DNA from 2 places in the Pseudomonas sp. HP_01 genome. Region 2 is predicted to be linked to the other one. Evidence: predicted binding sites of a transcription regulator. Region 2 holds the regulator's gene; the other holds the start of a gene.
What was found. The regulator sigma-54, encoded in region 2, starts transcription at its own class of promoters, with help from an activator protein. The targets are predictions, from matches to a motif close to ANTGGCATNNANNTTGCTNT.
Positions count from the first base shown of each region.

Region 1: the regulator sigma-54 is predicted to act here: its motif matches at 2,414-2,433, upstream of flgB (flagellar basal body rod protein FlgB).

Region 1 is NZ_JBTOPV010000008.1:93,571-104,420, reverse strand. It holds gene flgE (flagellar hook protein FlgE) at 1-752, opposite strand, end outside; gene ACYAR8_RS06940 (flagellar hook assembly protein FlgD) at 782-1,501, opposite strand; gene flgC (flagellar basal body rod protein FlgC) at 1,517-1,960, opposite strand; gene flgB (flagellar basal body rod protein FlgB) at 1,964-2,371, opposite strand; gene cheR (protein-glutamate O-methyltransferase CheR) at 3,517-4,344, opposite strand; gene ACYAR8_RS06920 (chemotaxis protein CheV) at 4,389-5,321, opposite strand; gene flgA (flagellar basal body P-ring formation chaperone FlgA) at 5,395-6,156, shown strand; gene flgM (flagellar biosynthesis anti-sigma factor FlgM) at 6,327-6,644, shown strand; gene ACYAR8_RS06905 (flagella synthesis protein FlgN) at 6,694-7,161, shown strand; gene ACYAR8_RS06900 (flagellar brake protein) at 7,244-7,984, shown strand; gene ACYAR8_RS06895 (MFS transporter) at 8,311-9,789, opposite strand; gene ACYAR8_RS06890 (glutamine synthetase family protein) at 9,844-10,850, opposite strand, start outside.
Region 2 is NZ_JBTOPV010000033.1:8,454-19,303, reverse strand. It holds gene murA (UDP-N-acetylglucosamine 1-carboxyvinyltransferase) at 1-259, opposite strand, end outside; gene ACYAR8_RS17350 (BolA family protein) at 283-522, opposite strand; gene ACYAR8_RS17345 (STAS domain-containing protein) at 637-942, opposite strand; gene ACYAR8_RS17340 (MlaC/ttg2D family ABC transporter substrate-binding protein) at 939-1,595, opposite strand; gene mlaD (outer membrane lipid asymmetry maintenance protein MlaD) at 1,607-2,074, opposite strand; gene mlaE (lipid asymmetry maintenance ABC transporter permease subunit MlaE) at 2,074-2,871, opposite strand; gene ACYAR8_RS17325 (ATP-binding cassette domain-containing protein) at 2,871-3,680, opposite strand; gene ACYAR8_RS17320 (KpsF/GutQ family sugar-phosphate isomerase) at 3,989-4,963, shown strand; gene ACYAR8_RS17315 (KdsC family phosphatase) at 4,964-5,497, shown strand; gene lptC (LPS export ABC transporter periplasmic protein LptC) at 5,508-6,080, shown strand; gene lptA (lipopolysaccharide transport periplasmic protein LptA) at 6,067-6,609, shown strand; gene lptB (LPS export ABC transporter ATP-binding protein) at 6,609-7,334, shown strand; gene ACYAR8_RS17295 (RNA polymerase factor sigma-54) at 7,524-9,017, shown strand; gene hpf (ribosome hibernation-promoting factor, HPF/YfiA family) at 9,094-9,402, shown strand; gene ptsN (PTS IIA-like nitrogen regulatory protein PtsN) at 9,415-9,879, shown strand; gene rapZ (RNase adapter RapZ) at 9,882-10,739, shown strand; gene ACYAR8_RS17275 (HPr family phosphocarrier protein) at 10,756-10,850, shown strand, end outside.

The DNA.
Region 1 (10,850 bases), on a different contig from region 2:
GTGCCGCTGGTGATCAAGCCACCCGACGAATCGAAGGTCACGGCTGTGGCGTCAGGCTTGGTGGACGTTGGATCGTTGATGCTGCGGCCATCCACCAGGCTGTACATGGTCCAGGTATTGGTGCCCGTCTTCGCGAAATACTGGTCGAGGGTGTGCTGGTTACCCTGACTGTCGTACATAGGCGTGCTGTAGGTCGTGGTGTAGCTGCTGGTGTCCGACGGCGAGAACGTCGCAACGGTCGGGACGGTGGACGAAGAGTTCAGGTTGGAGGCGACGGTGATCAAACTGGTGCTTTTCGGCGCCAGGTTTGAGGAGTCGACACGCAGGTTGCTCAGCACGCCCGTGGCGACATTGCCCTGACCGTCAACGCTGTAGCCCTGGAGATTGTTGCCCGCCTCGTTGACGATGTAGCCATCGGAATCGGTGTGAAATGCGCCGGCGCGGGTGTAAAGCTTCTCGCCGTTGTTGCTCATCATGAAGAAGCCGTTGCCGTTGATCGCCAGATCCAGACTGCGCCCGGTACCGGTGTTCAGCGTGCCCTGGGTGAACTGCTGTGAAACGGCGGCGGTGTAAACGCCGCTACCGGTATTGGAAGTGCCGGAGGTGCCGCGAATTGACTGGGCGTACTGGTCTGCAAACTCCGCACGGGAAGATTTGAAACCGGTGGTCGCGACGTTGGCAATGTTGTTGCCGGTGACGTCGAGACTTTTGTTTGCCGCGTAGAGCCCACTAAGACCAACATTGAAAGACATGATTTAACTCCTGCGCCGTCTAGTCGGCTCTAAATTCCGATTTGCTTGATTTTTGCCAGTGCCACCTGGGTGCCGCCGGCGAGGTTCAACGTCATGTCAGAGCCCGTTGTGCCCATGGTTACGCTGTTCACTGTCGCCGGCAGGTAGGTGCTCAGCTGAGTGCCCTTACCGTCCAGCTTGCCGTTGGCGACGAAGCTGTAGTTGCCCGCTGCCGCCGCCGCGCCGCTGTCGTCCAGGCCATCCCAGCTAAAGGATGTGGTGCCGGCGGCCTGAGTACCCAGGTCGATGGTGCGCACGACGTTGGTACCGGTGCTGTCGTAGATCTTCACCGTGGTGTCGGCGCTGGACGATGGCAACACCACCGAACCTGTCATCGCCTTGCTGGTGTCGACGTAGGTCGAACCGGCGTCCACGGTCACCGAGCGGCCGACCAGCGAAGAAGCCTGCAACGCCTGGGACGACTGATACATGGTGCTGATCGAGTCAACCGAGGTGCTCAGGTTCTGCATGGTTTCCAGGCTGCTGAACTGGGCCAGCTGCGCCACGAACTCGCTGTTGTCCTGAGGATCCAGCGGGTTCTGGTTCTGCATCTGCGTGACCAGCAACTGCAGGAACGAATCCTTGCCCAGGGAACTTGAGCCGGTGAGGCTGCTGGTGCTGGATTTAGTGCTAGTGCCTGTGGTCCCGGGGGTCGTGCTTTGCAGCCCTTTGAGGAACGACGAGGTAGCGTCTGTGTTTGAGACCGTCATGGATTTCGCCCTTTATCACTGACCCAGGGTCAGGACCTTCTGCATCATTGTTTTCGCGGTGTTCATGATTTCCGCATTGGTCTGGAACGAACGGCTGGCCGAGATCATGTCGGCCATCTCGTTGACGACGTTGACGTTCGGGTAATACACGTAGCCGTTCTTGTCGGCTGACGGGTGATTTGGCTCGTAACGTGCTTCGAGGTTGGAGGCGTCTTCGATGATGCCGGAAACCTGTACGCCGGTGCCGGCCTGGCCCTGGTCTTCGAACAGCGATGCGCTGCCGCCGGCTTCCTGGCCCTGGAAGACTGTGGCGAACACCGGATGGCGGGCGCGATAGGTCTTGTCCATGCTGGAGGACACGGTTTCGGCGTTGGCGATGTTGCTGGCCACGGTGTTGAGGCGGGTGTTCTGGGCACTCATGCCGCTACCGGCAATATTGAAAACACTGGACAGGGACATGGATTACTCTCCGCGCAGGGCTGCAACCAGCCCTTTGAATTTGCTGTTGAGCAAGGTGAAGCTGGCCTGAAAACCGATGGCGTTTTCGGCGTAGTTGGCATTTTCGACTTGGGAGTCGACGGTGTTCTGATCCAGCGACGGCTGCGACGGGGTGCGGTAGAGCAGGCTGGCTTCGCCATCGCTCATGCCTTCGGCTTCGATGTGACGGTTGTTGGTCATGTCGAGGGCGAAGTGGCCGTTTTTGCTTTTGTCGCTTTCGGCGGCCAGGACTTTGGAGAAGTCGAGGTCACGCGCCTTGTAGTTGGGGGTGTCGGCGTTGGTGATGTTGTTGGCCAGCACTTCGGCACGCTGGGCGCGGAAGTTGAGTGCTTTTTCGTGGATGCCGAGGGCGTTTTCAAAACTGATGCTCATGTCGGGACCTTTGAGGGCTGACCAGATGTACGTGCAGGAGTTATAGCAAGGTGTGTGCCACTTTCTGAAAGCACGGGTTTACGGGGGCTGCAGGGTGTTGGTGAGGAGGGATGACAGAAAAGCGGCAAGGGATTTCCGCTCATTGGGAGGAAAGCGGCAAGAGCGGTGCCGTTTTTTTGCCGTATTGCGCGTCAGCGTCAGCGCGGAAGATCAAGATCAACAGCGTCTGCCTAGGGGCAGACTGTTTCGCCTTCGGCGAGTTACTTGGAAAAGCACCCCAAGTAACCAAAGGTGCTTGCTCCTGGTTAGGTCCCTCCTCCGTCGGGATACCCTCACTCCGACGACGCTCCGTGGGCCCGCGCCGAACGGACATCCATGTCCTGACGGCGCTCTCGCGGCATCCATGCCGCTCGGCCCACTGCGCGTCGTCTGCGTTAGGCCGGCACCAAAGTCGCGATTCGTGTCGTCTGCGCTGGCTGTGCATGAAGATCAAGAGCAGATCAAAGGCTTCCCGGCTAAAGCCGGTCCCACTGACCGTGCGCGAATACCTGTAGGACTGGCTTTAGCCGGGAAGCTCTTGATCTGCTCTTGATCTGCTCTTGATCTGCTCTTGATCTGCTTTAGATGTGCTTTTGATCTTCGTACACAAAAGGTCCAGTCACCGCCAATCGCGACTTGGGTGCAGGCTGAACGCAGGTCTCGCGCAGTGGGCCGAGCCGCATGGATGCGGCGAGAGCGCCGTCAGGGCATGGATGCCCGTTCGGCGCGGGCCCACGGAGCGAGACCGAAGTGAAGGAACCCTGAGGAACGAAGGGCCCAACCAGGAGCAAGCACCCTTGGTTACTTGGGGTGCTTTTCCAAGTAACTCGCCGAAGGCGAAATGTCTGCCGTGAGGCAGATGCTCTTGACCTTGCTGTAATAAGCCGCACCGCGCACTCGGGGACAGATTGATTTACGGTGAAGCGCTGTAAATAAATCAGTCCCCTTAAAAATGTTTCCAAGTAACTCGCCGAAGGCGAAATGTCTGCCATTAGGCAGACCAAACTCAGCGCCACCACAATTAACCCGCTGCCAAAAATCCAAGCGCCAACACAACATAAAAAAACCCGCCTAAGCGGGTTCTAATAAAGCGAAAGAGCAGCCAATCACTTGGCCTGATAAATAATCCCGGGACTGCACTGCACCATCTGATAATGATCGGGCAACCCGTTCAAGGCCTCCGACGCGCCCAGGAACAAATACCCCCCCGGCTTCAACGTCGAATGAATGCGCAGCAAAATATCCTTCTTCACCTCCGCCGAAAAATAAATCAGCACGTTGCGACAAAACACGATATCGAACTTGCCCAACGCCGCATAACTGTCCAACAGATTGAACGACCGGAACTCCACACGGCTCTTGATCGGCGCCTTCACCGTCCAGCGCCCTGGCGTCTTCTGATCGAAGAAACGCTGCAGACGATCCGGCGACAAACCCCGGCCGATCGCCAGACTGTCGTACTCACCCGTTTTGCAATTGTTCAACATCAAACCCGACAAATCCGTCGCCACAATCTGCACACCCGACTTCAACTGCCCCGGGTTACTGCGCTCGAACTCATCGATCGACATCGACAGCGAATACGGTTCCTGCCCCGAAGAACATGCCGCCGACCAGATCCGCAAACGCTGGTTGGGGCTGGCCTTCATCGCCTCCGGCAAAACCTTGTTCTTCAGCACCTCGAAGGGGTACGTATCGCGAAACCACAACGTCTCGTTGGTCGTCATCGCATCGACCACCTGCTCGCGCAAACCACTGCGCGGCTGGGTCTGGATACGCTGGATCAGCTCACTCAACGACTTGATGGACTGCTGTTCCATCAACTTGTTGAGGCGGCTGGAGACCAGATACTGTTTATTTTCACCCAGCAAAATGCCACAGGCCTTTTCCAGGAATACCCGGAACTGATCAAAATCCAAATTACCTGTAGACATGCCGCCCCTCAAATCATGTGAACAGCAAGGAGGAAAATCCCTCCTCAGCTGATATCCGCCGCCTTGATACGATCTACTACCCTCGCCGCCAGATCATCCGGCCGGAACTTGGCCAGGAAATCATCAGCGCCGACCTTCTTGACCATCGCCTGGTTGAACACGCCCGACAGCGACGTGTGCAACACGATGTGCAACTTCTGCATGCGCGGGTCGCTGCGAATCTCCGCAGTGAGGGTATAGCCATCCATCTCCGGCATTTCAATGTCGGAGATCATCATCAGGAATTCTTCTTCCGGTTTCTTGCCTTCTTCCACCAGTTTGCGCAGGAAATCCAGTGCCTGACGACCGTCATTCAACGCCGTGACTTCCACGCCGACGGTTTGCAGGCAACGCGTGACCTGTTTGCGCGCCACGGAGGAATCATCGACCGTCAACACACGCAGCGAGAGCGCCTTGTGCTGCACCTCAGCCGTAACCACACCCACGGAGATGTTCTCGGAGACCGGCGCCACTTCGGCGAGGATCTTCTCTACGTCGATGATCTCCACCAACTGATTGTCGAGACGCGTCACCGCCGTCAGGTAGTGGTCGCGCCCCGTACCCTTGGGTGGCGGATGAATGTCTTCCCAGTTCATGTTGACGATGCGTTCCACCGCGTGCACCAGGAAGCCCTGAATCTTGGTGTTGTACTCCGTGATGATCACGAAGGAATTGGCAATGTCAGACAACGGCTTGCCGCCGGTCGCCAATGCCAGATCGAGGATCGGGATGGTCCCGCCACGAATACTTGCCACACCGCGCACAATCGGACTGGATTTGGGCATATGGGTAAGTTTCGGGCACTGAAGCACCTCTTTTACCTTGAACACGTTGATCCCATACAACTGCTTGCCGTCCAACCGGAACAGCAACAGTTCAAGGCGGTTCTGCCCTACCAGTTGAGTGCGCTGGTTTACTGAATCCATCACACCAGCCATGAACCACTCCTCCCAAAACGACCAATTGCGCTACCGGATCGGTAAGCGGCACGGGCCTTGCTATTTACTCATCATGAACACACAAACGACAGTATCCCGACGCCTGGCCCCCGCAACCCGCAGCTTTCTCTGCGTGCTGGTTGCGCTGTGTCTGTTGTGTGCCGCCAGCCTCAGCCGCGCAGACAACATGACCCTGCCTGAAACACTTATCGGCGTGACCCAGGGCTTTCTTGAATTCACAGTTGAAGACTATATGGCGACCAACCAAACCGCCGGCCGCTATGAGATCGAAGTCAAACAGCTGGATCCGCGTATGCGCATGCCGCTGTGTGACAAGGATTTGACAGCCTCACTGGAAAGCCCGGCCCAGCCCATCGGCCGCGTCACCGTCAAAGTGCGCTGTGAAGGCGCCTCACCGTGGACAGTGTTCGTACCGGCCCAGGTACATCTTTACCGCAATGTGGTCACGGCCGTACGGCCAATGAAGCGCGACGCGATCGTGACCGAAAACGATGTAGCGCTGCGCGAACGTGACGTGAGCCAACTGGGGCAGGGCTTCCTTGATTCGGTCGATCAGGCAGTCGGGCAAAAAGTTGTCCGACCAACGGTCATCGACCAGATCCTGACGCCCGTCCACCTCGATCAACCCCAAATGGTCCATAAGGGCGACCAAGTCGTGATCAGCGCTCGCAGTGGTTCGATGAGCGTGCGGATGCCGGGCGAAGCCCTGTCCGACGGCGGTTTCAACGAGCAAATACGGGTGAAGAACCTGAATTCACAACGGGTGATCAAGGCCAACATCGTTGCGCCCGGGCAAGTTGAGGTCGCTATGTAACTGACATGTATAGGTAAGACCTCTGGCGCTGCGCTTGCGCTTTTCCTACACTCGGAACCCCAGTGCTCCGCGCGACGTCCATTCGAGACTGTTTTCGCGCGAGCCCTAAAGTTATTCCGGGTATGGCCGAAACCAAGGCAAGCGTCCTAGAACCCAGAGGTTTTTCAATCATGGTCATCGACTTCAATCGTTTGAATAGCTCCACTCCCGTTGGCGGTACAACACGTACTGCCAGCACCAAGGAAGCCAGCAAAACCGAAGCTACGGCAGCGGTCAGCGGCACCTCGAGCGTGCCCGGCAGTGGTGAGGCAGTACATTTGAGCAGCGAAGCTCAACAGTTGCAGAAGATCAGTGATTCGTTGCGTGATCAGCCTGTCGTCAACAGCGCCCGTGTGGCTGAGTTGAAGCAGGCGATCGCCGACGGCAGCTATAAGGTCGACAGCAATCGTGTTGCTAGCAAACTGCTTAACTTCGAAGCCCAGCGCTAGCCCCAGGTCTGCGCAGGGGCTTCTGGACGCTTAAACACCAGGGCATGCGATGCAAGACACTACATTGCTTCAACTGATCACGGACGACATTGCGCCAACCCGGCATCTGCTGGACATCCTGAAGGCCGAGTCAGTGGCGCTTCACGGGCGCAATATGGTCGAGATGGAACACATCCTGGCGCAGAAACAGGCGCTGGTGATCGTGCTCGAGCAGCATGGACGCCGACGTACCCAGCTGATGACCAGCCTGGGTCTGCCCGCCAATCGTGCGGGACTCGAAGAAGTGGCGAAACATTCGTCAGTGGGTGAAGCCCTGTTAACCGCAGGCGATGAACTCAGCGCACTGATGAGTGAATGCCAGGCGGCCAACGAACAGAACGGCAGCCTTATCCAGCTCCAGCAACTCACCACGGCACAGCAGTTGAGGATTCTCAACGGCGGCGACACCCCGACACTGTATGACAGCCGCGGTTCGACGTCCGGCAAGGCCAGGCCGCGTCCGCTCAGCCAGGCGTAAGTTCTTGTATCAAGGTGCGCAACGTAGTGGCAATATGCCGCACGCTGAACGCTGCCGTTATTTGCCTGGAGATGGATAGACCGTGAATGCCTCAAGCGCGGAAGATGTTCCGCAGCCCCCGAAGGTACTGACCACCCCGTTGGAAATCGCTGCCAATCTGCGGCTGCTGATGGAAAGTCATGACCCGCTGATCATCACGTTCCACGAACGCAGCCAGCGGTTTCAGAGCTACGTGATCGACGTCAACCGCGACACCAACGAGATGATCCTCGACGAGATGATCCCCCGCGACGGTGAGCGTTTCCTTGCCAGCGGTGAACCGTTCCGTGTCGAAGGCTTTCACGACGGCGTGCGCATCGCCTGGGAAAGCAAAGCCCAGCTGACAGTCATCGAAGAGCCGCGCAGTTATCGCGGCCCGCTGCCTCAAGAAGTCGTCTATCACCAGCGCCGCAACGCGTTTCGCGCGGCCCTGAAGCTGGCTTCGCTGATTGATGTCGAGATCGGCGGCGACAGGCTCAAATTTCCGTTGCGGGGCAAACTGCTGGATGTCTCCGCCACGGGCTGCAAGCTGCGCTTTGAGGGCGATATATCCGAGCGCATGCAGCTGGGTCAGGTTTATGAGCGATTCATCGCCTCCCTGCCCTTCGGCAACATGACCACGCCTGTGGAATTGCGCCATCTGCACTTCGAAGAAAGGATCAACACCACGTTCGCCGGTGTGCGCTTTCACAACATGAGTGGATTGGTGCAGCGTCAGGTCGAGCGTTTCGTGTATCAGTTGCAACGCGAAGCGCGACGCTTCGACAAAGACGACGATTTCTGATCGTTGGTGGTGATCTGCTGGCGCGTTTCATGGCGCGCTGGCGGGTGGCTGAATTTTGCTGCGCTCATATCTCATCGTCTGCCCTCGCGAGCAAACTCACTCCTACAACGGTCTTGCAGTCCGCCACCCTTTATCGATGGGCGAAGATCAACTGTAGGAGCGCGCTTGCCCGCGAATGCGGTGGGTCAGCCAACATCCATTTCATAGACACACCGCCATCGCGGGCAAGGTGGAGCGCCACCCCGGTCACTCCTACAAGGGTTTTGCGGTGAACGCGGTTTCAACGTGAGACACTAGACCTGTGGGGGCAGATCAGCCCACCCCCATCACAACGGCCGATCCACCCCAACATCCCGACGCACGTCAACCACCTCCTCCGGCCCAGCCGCATCAGGTTCAGCAGCCACTTCCTCATCCATAATCGCCACCGGCCGCACAACGCCCTCACCCGATGCCACAACCCGCTCCACCATCTCTGGCTGCACTTCAGCTTCCGCCGCCACATCCGGCGCAACCTCGGTCGAAATCTCAGGCTCAGGCTCAACGTCCTGCATCTGATCCTGCACCACCTGTTCATCCACACGCGGGTCAAGGGCGACCACCAGCGGCGAGCTGGACATGCTGTCGGGCATGGCGATGTGGTGCAGCGGGGCGTCTTCGACCTGGTGCAGGTTGGTGACGGCTTTCGGACGAATACGGGTGACCAGCACCAGCGCCACGCAGCAGACGAAGGCGTAGAGCATATTGCTGCCGAACATTTTCATCAGCACGCCGGACACCAGCGGGCCGATACTCGCCCCGACGCCGTAGGTCATCAGCAGCATCGCGGTCAGGGAGACGCGGCGTTCGCCTTCAACGTGGTCGTTGGAGAAGGCCACCGCCAGCGGGTACAGGGAAAACTGCAGCAGCGAGGCAAGAAAGCCCACCACCAGCAGCACTCCCATCGGCACATTGGGGAGAATCGCCAGCGGCAGCGACGCCAGCACCAGCAACACCGCAACGCCGCGGATCAGCCAGGCGCGGTCATAGCGGTCCGACAGTTTGCCCAGCGGGCCTTGGACGATAAGGCCCGCGCCGATGCAGCTGGCCATGAACAGACCGACGTGCTCGGTGGACAGCCCCTGTTGCGCAGCATAGAGCGGCGCCAGACCGTAGAAAGAGCCGATGATCATGCCGGCGCTCAATACTGTGGTCAGGGATTGCGGTACGCGGCGCATGAAGAACAGCGGCTCCAGCGGGGCCGGGTGCATCGGCGCCGGGTGAATGCTGCGGGTCATGGCGACAGGCACAAGGCAGAGCGCGAAGCACATCGCCACGAGCATCAGCAGTTCAGGGCCGAGCTGCGGGTGGATGACCAGAATCAGCTGGCCGAGCACCAGCCCCAGGTACGAGGCGATCATGTAAAGGCTGAACACCGTGCCGCGCTGCTTGGGCGACGCCTGCTCGTTGAGCCAGCTCTCGATGACCATGTACTGGCACATCATGCCCAGGCCGACAATCATCCGCAGGAAGATCCACGCCGGCAGGTAGTCGAACAGCCCGTGGCCCAGCACCGCGGCGCCGACGATACCGGCGCAGGTTGCATACGCACGGATGTGCCCGATCCGGCCGATCAGACGGTGACCGATCTTGCCGCCCAGGGCCAGACCGACGTAGTTCGCCGCCATCAACGCACCGACCCACAGGCCATCGACCTGATCGGCGGCCAGACGCAAGGCAAGGTAGGTGCTGAGCAGGCCCGAGCCGATCAACATCATCAGCGAGGCAAAATACAGCGCTCGAAAGGACTTCCAGATTTGGCGCATAACGTTCCAAAAGACGGAAACCCTCGGTTTCAGAGGATTTCCGAACAGCGATTCTTAAGCCTGAGCGGCCAGAATGCGGCGCTCCCAGGGAGTAATTTCGTTGAAGAAGCTGGTCAGTTCCAGGGTCTTCGACGCGACGTAGCCTTCGATGAATTCGGCACCAAACAGTTCCTTGGCCAGCGAGCTGCGAGTCAGACGTTCCAGAGCAGCGTGCAAGGTACATGGCAACGACAGATTATCGGGCACAACGAACTCACCTTGAATCGGCAGGGACGGTTCCAGCTCATGCTCAATGCCATAAAGCCCTGCAGCCAGACTGGCCGCGATCGCCAGATACGGGTTGGCGTCGGCGCCGGGCAAGCGGTTCTCGACCCGACGGGCGACCGGTGCGCTGGGCGGAATGCGCAGGCCCGCCGCGCGGTTGTCGTGGGACCAGCAGGCGTTGTTCGGCGAAGCAAACGGATGGCACAGGCGCTGATAGGAATTGACGTTGGGCGCGAACAACGCGGTGAAGTCGGCCATCGCCGCCTGCTGGCCACCGATGAAGTGCTGGAACAGGTCGGTGGCCTCGCCTTCGTCGTCGCTGAAGATATTTGCGCCGGTGACGGTGTCGACCACGCTCTGATGAATGTGCATCGAGCTGCCGGGCGTGTGTGCCAGTGGTTTGGCCATGCACACCACGATCAGGCCGTGCTTGAGCGCGACTTCCTTGAGCAGGTGCTTGAACAGAAACGTCTGGTCGGCCAGCAACAGCGGATCGCCGTGCAGCAGATTGATCTCAAACTGGCTGACGCCCATTTCGTGCATAACCGTGTCACGGGGCAGGCCCAGCGCCGCCATGCAGGCATAGACTTCCTTGAAGAATGGTCGCAGGCCATTGTTGGAGCTGATGCTGAACGCCGACTGGCCGTCTTCGCGACGACCGTCCAGACCGACGGGCGGCTGAAAGGGTTGGCTCGGATCGGAATTAGGCGCGAACACAAAGAACTCAAGCTCGGTGGCCACCACCGGTGACCAGCCATGCCGGGCATAGCGGGCAATTACCGACTTGAGCTGGCCGC
Region 2 (10,850 bases):
CGTACGGTGCGACCAGGGTCTTGATGGTGCGAGGATCGATCTCGACGCTGAGCTTCTCGTCGATGATCGGCTCGATGCCCATGCGACCGAACAGCTCGATCATGGTGGTGATGTCGTGCAGATGCGGCAGGTTGGCGACGGTCACAGGACCATCAGCCAGCAGCGTGGCTGCGAGAATCGGCAGGGCAGAGTTCTTTGCCCCGGAGATGCGGATTTCGCCATCAAGACGAATGCCGCCAGTAATAATCAGTTTATCCATTGGAATCTCGACGCCGTTTTGGCTCAGGTGCGCTCGGCCCATGCAGCGCGGCTGAAAAATTTCATGGTGACCGCGTGGATACTGCCATCGGCGATCCATGGGTTCAAATGCGTGTAGATCTGCTGCTGGCGCTTGACCGGGCTCAGTGCGGCCAGTTCGTCGCTGATCAGGTTCAGCTGGAAATTACAGCCTTCGCCTTCAACTTCGACCTGGATGTCTGGCAACTTAGCTTCCAGGAAGCTTTTAACTTCTACGGCCTGCATGCTTAACCTCTATCGGCGCCCTACGCGCGCGGGTCGGCCATCATACAAAAAAGCCCTCTCGTTGCGAACCCTACTTTGCAAGGGACGGACGAGGGGCTTGATCGATGAAAGCAATTAATGGTGCTGCAACAGCTCGGTCAACTCAGAGACTTTGGCGATTTCCTGCATGTCTTCTGGCAACGCCCGGACGGTGGCTGACTTGCCCGCCGCCTGAGCATCCCGCATGAAGGCGAGGAGCAATGAAAGGCCGACACTGCTGGACTTTTCGACACCGGAGCAATCCAGTGTCAGCGCCGGAGCAGTGCTTGCCTTGATCAGCGCCGCGCCCTGCTCACGCAAGGCGGGGCCGGTCCGATAGTCGATCACGCCGGAGAGCATCAGCTCTCCGCCGCCAGCGGCAGTGACGGACGCTTGACTCATTTGACAACCTTGTCGCTGGAGGCTTCCGAGGTCTGCTTGGCCTTGGCGACTTCGCCAGCCCAGCCGTCGATGGTTTTGTCCAGGTCGTTACCGTTGCGCTGCATGGCGTCAGCGAACTGATCGCGGAACAGCTTGCCGATATTGATGCCGTTGATGATCACGTTACGCACTTTCCACTCACCGCCGATTTTGACGAGGGTGTAGGAAACAGGGTAGACCGCGCCATTGTTGCCTTTGACCGACATGTCGACGGAGGTGCGATCAGCACCTTCCTGCTTGGCAGGGGACACAGTGATGCCCTGGTTGTTGTACTCAAGCAGCGCGTTGCCATAGAACTGAATCAGGCTGCGCTTGAAGTTTTCCTGGAAGCGTTGCATCTGCGCCGGGGACGCATTGCGCGAATACTTCACGGTCATGATGCTTTTGGAGATGCCGTCAGCGTCGATGACCGGGCCAACGATGCCGTTAAGTGCATCGTAAAAGGCTTGCGGATTGGACTTGTAGGTTTCCTTGTTGGCGGACAGGTCAGCCAGCAATTGCTTGGTGGTGCGATCAACCAGGTCGTGGGCGGAAGCATCGGACGCCGCTGCATTGGCAAACAAAGGCAGGGCGGCCAGCAGCACCAGAAGGCCACGGCGCAGAATCGAGATCATGAAAAAACTCCTCATTTGGCGTCTTTGCCCACTGAATTGAGCAGGAATTTACCGATCAGGTCTTCGAGTACCAACGAGGACTGGGTGTCATGGATGGTGCCGCCGTCTTTCAACAGTTGGTCATCGCCACCGACACTGATGCCGATGTATTTTTCACCCAGCAGGCCTGCGGTCAGAATGGAAGCCGTGGAATCCGAAGGCAGGTTGTTGACCCGCTTGTTCACTTCCATCGTCACGCGCCCTGTGAAGGTATCGTGATCCAGATCGATTGCAGTGACCTTGCCAATGTTCACACCGGCCATGGTCACTTTCGCTCTGACAGTCAAACCGGCGATATTGTCGAAATTTGCGTAAAGTTTATAAGTGTCGGTGTTGGCGCTGGCGCTCAGACCGCTGACGCGCAGGGCGAGCAGGAGCAAAGCCAGGATCCCGGCCAGCAGAAACAGGCCTACACCGGTTTCGAGGGTGCGGTTTTGCATCAGAAGTCTCCAAACATCAAGGCGGTCATAATAAAGTCCAGGCCCAGTACGGCCAATGAGGCGTAGACCACGGTCTTGGTCGTGGCGCGACTGATCCCTTCGGACGTGGGCTCGCAGTCATAGCCCTGAAACACGGCAATCCAGGTGACGACAAAAGCGAACACGACGCTCTTGATGACACCGTTGAGTACATCATCGGTAAACGAAACGCTGTTCTGCATGTTGGCCCAGAAGGAGCCTTCGTAAACGCCCAGCCAGTCGACCGCCACCCATGAACCACCCCAAATGCCCACCACGCTGAAAATCAGCGCCAGAACCGGAAGCGAAATGAAGCCTGCCCAGAGACGCGGCGCGACGATGTATTTGAGCGGATCGACGCCAATCATCTCGAGGCTGGACAACTGCTCGGTCGATTTCATGTTGCCGATTTCAGCGGTGAGCGCAGAGCCTGCACGGCCGGCGAACAATAGAGCGGTAACGACCGGGCCGAGTTCACGCAGCAACGTCAGGGCAACCATCTGCCCCACGGCCTGTTCGGAGCCATATTTGGCGAGAATGCTGAAGCCTTGCAGCGCCAGCACCATGCCGATAAATACGCCGGATACGACGATAATGGCCAGTGACATGACGCCCACCGAGTGCAGCTGACGAAGGAGCAGCTGGAAGCCACCACCGATTCCGCCGCGCCCGAGCAACGCATGAACCAGAAAAATCCCTGAACGACCCAGCACTGCAACTATATCGATCGTCGAACGCCCCATCAGGCGTACGCGATCCATTAAAGACTTTCTGCGCATCAGCGCTTCCCCAAAAGATCGTCGCGATAATCCGGCGCCGGATAATGGAAAGGCACCGGCCCGTCGGGATCACCCGTCATGAACTGACGTATACGAGGGTTATCCGACTGCATCAGTTCCTGCGGTGTGCCCTGCCCCAGCACCTGACCATCGCCGACGACATAGAGATAGTCGGCAATACTCGCGGTCTCGGCGAGGTCGTGGGACACCACGATACTGGTGATGCCCAGCGCATCATTGAGCAGCCGGATCAGCCGAACCAGCACGCCCATGGCGATAGGGTCCTGGCCCACGAAGGGTTCGTCGTACATGAGAATCTGGGGATCCAGCGCGATGGCGCGCGCCAGTGCAACACGGCGCTTCATGCCACCCGACAGCTCGTCGGGCATCAAGTCGACTGCGCCACGAAGCCCCACCGCCTGCAGCTTGAGCAGAACGATGTCGCGGATCATGTCTTCAGGCAGCTTGGTGTGAACCCGCAGCGGGAACGCCACGTTTTCGAAAACGTCGAGATCGGTGAACAGTGCGCCGCTCTGAAAGAGCACGCCCATCTGCTTGCGCGCATCGAACAGATCGCTGCGCGAAAGCTTTGGCAAATTCTGGCCATTGACCCAGACTTCACCCGCGCTTGGACGCAGTTGTGCGCCCATCAACCGCAGCAGTGTTGTTTTACCACTGCCCGACGGTCCCATGATGCCGGTGACTTTGCCCCGGGGGATGCGGATGTCCACATTATTGAAGATGCTGCGCGCACCGCGCTTGAAGGAAACGCCCTTCAGCTCGACCGCGTAGGCGTTATCGGCACTCATCTAAACTCCTTGCGATGCAACCTGTCTCTCAGATGCCGCGTTCTTGACGAACGACACACTTATGGAGGGGCCGAACAAGCGGCGGACTATACCACCGCTGTCGCACGCCGCCCAAGCTCCAACGCGTCAAGTCGCAAACAAAGAACGGCATTAAGGACGGCGTGGAAATTTCGTACCCATCGTCAGCCGTTATCACTCAGTTGCTGAAGGACGCGCCCTTTCATTAAACAAACAGCAACGATGAAGCGTGAGGCTTTTGAACATTGCCGCTATAATCCCCGGCTTTTGACCAAGCGACCCCTTCCGATATGTCCAATGCGCGCAATCTGATTGAATCGGCACAGAGCACCATCCGCCTTGAAATAGAAGCAGTGGAAGGTTTGCTTGCGCACATCAATGCCGATTTCGTCAGCGCGTGCGACATGATTCTGGGCAGCCAGGGCCGCGTGGTCGTGGTCGGTATGGGCAAGTCCGGGCATATCGGCAAGAAGATCGCTGCCACCCTTGCCAGCACCGGCACCCCTTCGTTTTTTGTGCACCCGGCCGAGGCCAGCCACGGCGACATGGGCATGATCACCAGCGCCGACATCATCCTTGCCCTGTCCAATTCGGGTACGACAGCCGAGATCGTCACATTGCTGCCTTTGATCAAGCGCCTGGGCATCAAGATGATCAGCCTGACCGGCAACCCGGAGTCAACGCTGGCCAAGGCCGCAGACGTCAACCTCAATGCGCGGGTCGAAAAAGAAGCCTGCCCGCTGAATCTGGCGCCCACCTCCTCCACCACGGCGGCGCTGGTCATGGGCGACGCCCTGGCCGTTGCGCTACTGGACGCCAGAGGCTTCACCGCCGAAGACTTCGCCTTTTCCCACCCGGGCGGTGCGCTGGGTCGTCGGCTGCTGTTGAAGGTCGAGCATGTCATGCACACTGGCGTCGACCTCCCGCAGGTTGCGCGGGGCACGCCGCTTCGCGACTCGCTGATGGAAATGACCCGCAAGGGGCTGGGCATGACGGCCATTATCGAGAGCGATGGCCGCCTTGCCGGTATCTTCACGGACGGTGATTTGCGTCGCACGCTGGATCGCCCGATCGACATACGCCAGGCCAGCATCGATGAAGTGATGACCGTCCACGGCAAGACCGTGCGCCCGGAAATGCTGGCGGCCGAAGCCCTGAAAATCATGGAAGACAACAAGATCGGCGCACTCATCGTGGTCGACGAGAACGATCGCCCGGTTGGCGCGTTCAACCTTCAAGACCTGCTCCGCGCAGGAGTCATGTAAATGAGCGCCGATATGAATGACCTGATGCAACGCGGCAAGAACATCAAACTGGCCATCTTCGATGTCGATGGCGTACTGACCGATGGGCGCCTGTATTTCCTCGAAGACGGCAGCGAGTTCAAGACGTTCAACACCCTCGACGGCCAGGGCATCAAGATGCTCATCAACTCGGGCGTGACGACAGCCATCATCAGCGGGCGCAAGACGCCCGTGGTTGAGCGGCGCGCGAAGAACCTCGGCATCGCACATCTTTATCAGGGCCGCGAAGACAAACTCGTGGTTCTCGACGAGCTTTTGCAACAACTGAATCTAAGCTACGAGCACGTCGCGTATCTGGGTGACGATTTGCCCGACCTGCCGGTCATTCGCCGGGTCGGTCTGGGCATGGCCGTTGCCAACGCTGCCGGCTTTGTTCGCGAGCACGCCCATGGCACCACCCAGGCACGTGGCGGCGAAGGCGCTGCCCGCGAATTCTGCGAGTTGATCCTGAAAGCTCAGGGCAACCTCGAAGCGGCTCACGCCGCCTACCTATAGAAGTGCATTTATGCTGAGCAAAAAGTTTCGTACGTTTCTGCTGTTCGGTGTGCTGGCACTGCTGCTGGCAGCGGTCGGCTACTGGAACATCAGTCCGGAAAGCTTCCTCGATCAACCCAAGGCTGCCGTGGATGAAAGCGCTGTCGATTACTATGCGACCAACGCCCACAGCATTCAGTACCTGCCCGACGGGACCATGCAGTACGACATGACCGCCGACAAGGTCGAGCACTTGAAAGCCACCGACGTCACCCTGATGACCACGCCGGTGCTGCAGATGTATCGCGGCTCGACCTTCCCGTGGCACGTACAGAGCGTTCGCGCCGAAGTGTCGCCGGGGGGTGATCACGTCGAGCTGATCGACTCGGTGCGCATCAACCGCACCGACGAAAAGAACCGTACCACCATCATCACCAGCAGCCGCATGACTGTATTCCCGCAGAAGCAATATGCGGAGACTGCCCAACCCGTTAGAATCGACGGCCTTGGCGGTGTAACGACCGGCACGGGTATGAAAGCGTATCTGAAAGAAAGCAGGATGAACCTGCTATCCAACGTAAGAGGACAGTATGAGGCTCGTTAAAACCCTTCCTTTTTTGCTCGGCCTGGGCGCAGCACTGGGAAGCGCGAGCGCCTGGTCTCTGCCGACGGATCGCGATCAACCCATCCACATTCAGTCGGATGACGCGCAACTGGACGACAAGCAAGGCATCGCCACTTACAAAGGCAATGTCATCATCACCCAGGGCACGATGAAGATCACCGGCAACACCGTGACCATCACCCGTACACCGCAAGGCGACGTGGACGTGTTTACGTCCGTGGGCAACCTGGCTTACTACGAGCAGAAGCCATCGGTGGACAAGCCGATCGTTCAGGCCTGGGGCGTTACCATCCAGTACTTCGCGGCCCAGAACCGCATCGTGCTGATCGACAAGGCCAAAGTAGTCAACGACGGCAACACGTCCGAAGGCGAGAAAATCGTCTATGACACCGTCAAGCAGGTCGTGAACGCCGGTCGTGCCAATGGCACCAAGGTCACCGCCCCACGCCCTCGCATCGACATGGTCATCCAGCCGAAAAAGAAAACCGACCAGCAGAAGGCCCAGTAATGGCAACGCTGAAAGCCCAACACCTGGCCAAGGCCTATAAAAGCCGCCAGGTCGTACGTGACGTCAGCCTGTCCATCGAGAGCGGCCAGATCGTCGGCCTGCTCGGCCCCAACGGCGCCGGCAAGACCACCTGCTTCTACATGATCGTCGGCCTGGTTCAGGCGGATCAGGGTCGCGTCCTGATCGACGACCAGGACGTCAGCCACCAGCCGATGCACGGCCGCGCACGCGCCGGTATTGGCTACCTGCCACAGGAAGCATCGATCTTCCGCAAGCTCTCCGTCTCGGACAACATCATGGCGATCCTGGAGACCCGCAACGAGCTCGATCGCGCTGCCCGCCGCAAGGAGCTGGAGAGCCTGCTGCAGGAATTCCACATCACCCACATTCGCGACAACCTGGGGATGAGCCTGTCGGGTGGTGAACGTCGCCGTGTGGAAATCGCACGCGCCCTCGCCACTTCGCCGAAATTCATTCTGCTCGACGAACCCTTCGCCGGTGTCGACCCTATTTCCGTAGGCGACATCAAGCAGATCATTCACCACCTCAAGGCCAAAGGGATCGGCGTGCTGATCACCGACCACAACGTGCGTGAAACGCTGGATATCTGCGAAACCGCCTACATCGTCAACGATGGGCAGCTAATTGCCGAAGGCGACGCCGAATCCATCCTGGCCAACCAGTTGGTCAAGGAAGTGTATCTGGGTCACGAGTTCCGCCTGTAACCGCAGTGATGACATGAGGTCGTGCGGTGCCCCGCAGCGCGCGCTATCGCCGACCTCGTTTTTTAATTGTCATCACACTCTAGGCAAACCCTCCAGCTTCAGGCATATAATTTGCTTAAGTTGGCGCCATCGGCGCCCTGGTAGTAAATGGCGCGCAGTGCGCCGGCGAATAAGGTGTTAAGCCCTGCCATGAAACCTTCGCTAGTCTTGAGAATGGGCCAGCAGCTGACGATGACGCCTCAGCTGCAACAGGCAATCCGCTTGCTTCAGCTGTCGACGCTGGATCTCCAACAGGAGATTCAGGAGGCGCTGGAGTCGAACCCGATGCTGGAACGGCAGGAGGAAGGCGACGATTTCGACAATGCCGACCCCTTGGCGGATAACGTAGAGCAAAAGCCCAACGCTGATGTTCAGGAGCCCACCTATCAGGAATCGGCGCCTACCGTCGACAATCTGGATGAGGGCGACTGGAACGAGCGCATCCCCAACGAGCTGCCCGTCGACACCGCGTGGGAAGACGTCTATCAAACCAGCGCCAGCAGCCTGCCCAGCAATGACGATGACGAGTGGGATTTCACCACCCGCACTTCTGTTGGCGAGAGCCTGCAAAGCCACCTGCTCTGGCAGCTCAACCTGGCGCCGATGTCCGACACCGATCGCCTGATCGCCGTGACCCTGATCGACTGCATCAACAACCAGGGCTACCTCGACGAAACACTTGAAGAATTGCTCGACGCATTCGATCCCGAACTCGATATCGAGCTGGATGAGATAGAAGCCGTTCTGCACCGCATCCAGCAGTTCGAGCCTGCCGGCATCGGCGCTCGCAACCTGAGTGAATGCCTCCTGCTGCAGCTTCGCCAGTTGCCGGCCAAAACCAGGTGGCTGGCGGAAGCCCAGAAGCTGGTCAGCGAATACATCGACCTGCTGGGCAGCCGCGACTATGCGCAACTGATGCGCCGCATGAAGCTCAAGGAAGACGACCTGCGTCAGGTCATTGAGCTGGTCCAGAGCCTCAACCCGCGGCCCGGCTCACAGATCGAGTCCAGTGAAGCTGAATACGTCGTGCCTGACGTCATTGTGCGCAAGGACAACGAGCGCTGGCTGGTGGAGCTGAACCAGGAATCCGTGCCGCGCCTGCGGGTCAATCCGCAATACGCAGGATTCGTGCGTCGCGCCGATACCAGTGCCGACAACACCTTCATGCGCAATCAACTGCAGGAAGCCCGCTGGTTCATCAAAAGCCTGCAGAGCCGCAACGAGACGCTGATGAAGGTGGCCACGCAAATCGTCGAACACCAGCGCGGCTTCCTCGAGTACGGCGACGAGGCCATGAAGCCGCTGGTTCTGCATGACATCGCCGAAGCGGTCGGCATGCACGAATCGACGATTTCCCGGGTGACCACGCAGAAATTCATGCACACCCCGCGCGGGATCTACGAACTCAAATATTTCTTTTCCAGCCACGTCAGCACCTCCGAAGGCGGCGAATGCTCGTCCACGGCGATTCGCGCGATCATCAAAAAACTGGTCGCCGCGGAAAATCAGAAAAAGCCGTTGAGTGACAGCAAGATCGCTGGTTTACTGGAAGCACAAGGCATTCAAGTGGCCCGTCGCACAGTCGCCAAGTACCGCGAATCCCTTGGGATTTCGCCGTCCAGCGAACGCAAGCGGCTGATGTAAAGGCCACACGTCAAAGTGTTTCAGTGGCAGGCATTACGCCTGCCTCTTAATGCACTGGCAACGAAGGAGAAGCTGTATGCAAGTCAACATCAGTGGACACCAGCTGGAAGTGACCGAACCTCTGCGTACCTACATCGGCGAGAAGCTCGCCCGACTGGAACGCCACTTTGACAAGATCACGAATGTGCAGGTCACGATGGAGGTCGAGAAGCTCAAGCAGAAAATCGAAGCCACCCTGCATGTTCCTGGCGCTGAAGTGGTTGCCAACGCCGAACACGACGACATGTATGCAGCCATTGACCTGCTTGCCGACAAGCTTGACCGCCAACTCAAAAAACATAAGGAAAAACAGCAAAGTCTGCTGCAAGGCGCGACTGCTCGCTGACACTCCCCACTCATGATCCGACTTGAAAATATCCTGACCCCTGGCCGTTCCCTCGTGAACGTGCCAGGCGGCAGCAAAAAAGCCGTACTCCAAAAGATCGCCAACGTGATCAGCAAGCAGGTGCCTGATCTTGATGAGCAGGTGATGTTTGAAAGTCTTACTGCCCGTGAAAAGCTCGGTTCTACCGGATTCGGCAATGGCATCGCCATTCCCCACTGTAGGCTGAAGGGCTGTTCAACGCCCGTCAGCGCCGTGCTGCATCTCGAGAAACCCATAGATTTCGACGCCATTGACGGCGCACCGGTTGACCTGCTTTTTGTGCTGCTGGTCCCGGAAGCGGCCACCGATGCCCATCTCGAACTGCTGCGCCAGATCGCCAGCATGCTTGATCAGGCCGAGGTGCGTAAGCGCCTGCGCGGCGCCAAGACAGGCGAAGAGCTCTACAACGTCGTGCTCGACGTCCAGAACGGTCACTGATCATGCGCATGATCATCGTCAGCGGCCGCTCCGGCTCCGGCAAGAGCACGGCCCTCGATGTCCTTGAAGACAGCGGCTTCTACTGTGTCGACAATCTTCCCGCCGGCCTGCTCCCTGAGCTGGCCGAGCGCGCGCTGATCAACACCGAGCTGGCTGAGCCTTTATTAGCTGTCTCGATTGATGCGCGCAACCTGCCCAGTCACCTGACACGATTCCCGCGCATGCTCGCCGAAGTTCGCGCCCGCCATATCCAGTGCGACGTGCTGTTTCTCGATGCCGATGAAGCAACCCTGCTCAAGCGTTTTTCCGAGACCCGACGTCGTCACCCGCTGAGCACGGCAACACGCTCGCTGGCCGAGGCGATTCGTGACGAGAAAACCCTGCTCGGTCCGATCATCGACCTGGCTGATCTGACGGTCGACACCACGCACCTGAATCTCTACCAGCTGCGCGACATTCTTAAACTGCGCCTGCTGAACAAACCCGAGCCGGGCACCGCCTTCCTCATCGAATCCTTCGGCTTCAAGCGCGGCATGCCCGTGGACGCCGACCTGGTGTTCGACGTGCGCTGCCTGCCCAATCCGTACTGGAAACCGGAGCTGCGCGAGCAGTCGGGCCTCGACAAGCCGGTTGCCGATTACCTTGCAGCTCAGCCGGACGTCGAAGAGATGTTCCAGGACATCTTTGCGTACCTCAACAAGTGGTTGCCGCGCTTCGCCGCCAGCAACCGCGCCTACGTCACTATCGCCATTGGCTGCACCGGCGGACACCACCGCTCCGTCTACCTGACAGAACGTCTGGGTCAGGTGCTGCAGCAATCGCTCAAGAATGTTCAGGTCCGCCACCGCGACCTAAGCTGAAAGGACCTCCATCGCGATGCCCGCTCTAGAAATCACCATCATCAACAAGCTGGGTCTGCACGCCCGGGCCGCCGCCAAGTTCGTGGGTGTCGCCGGCAAGTACCCGTGTCA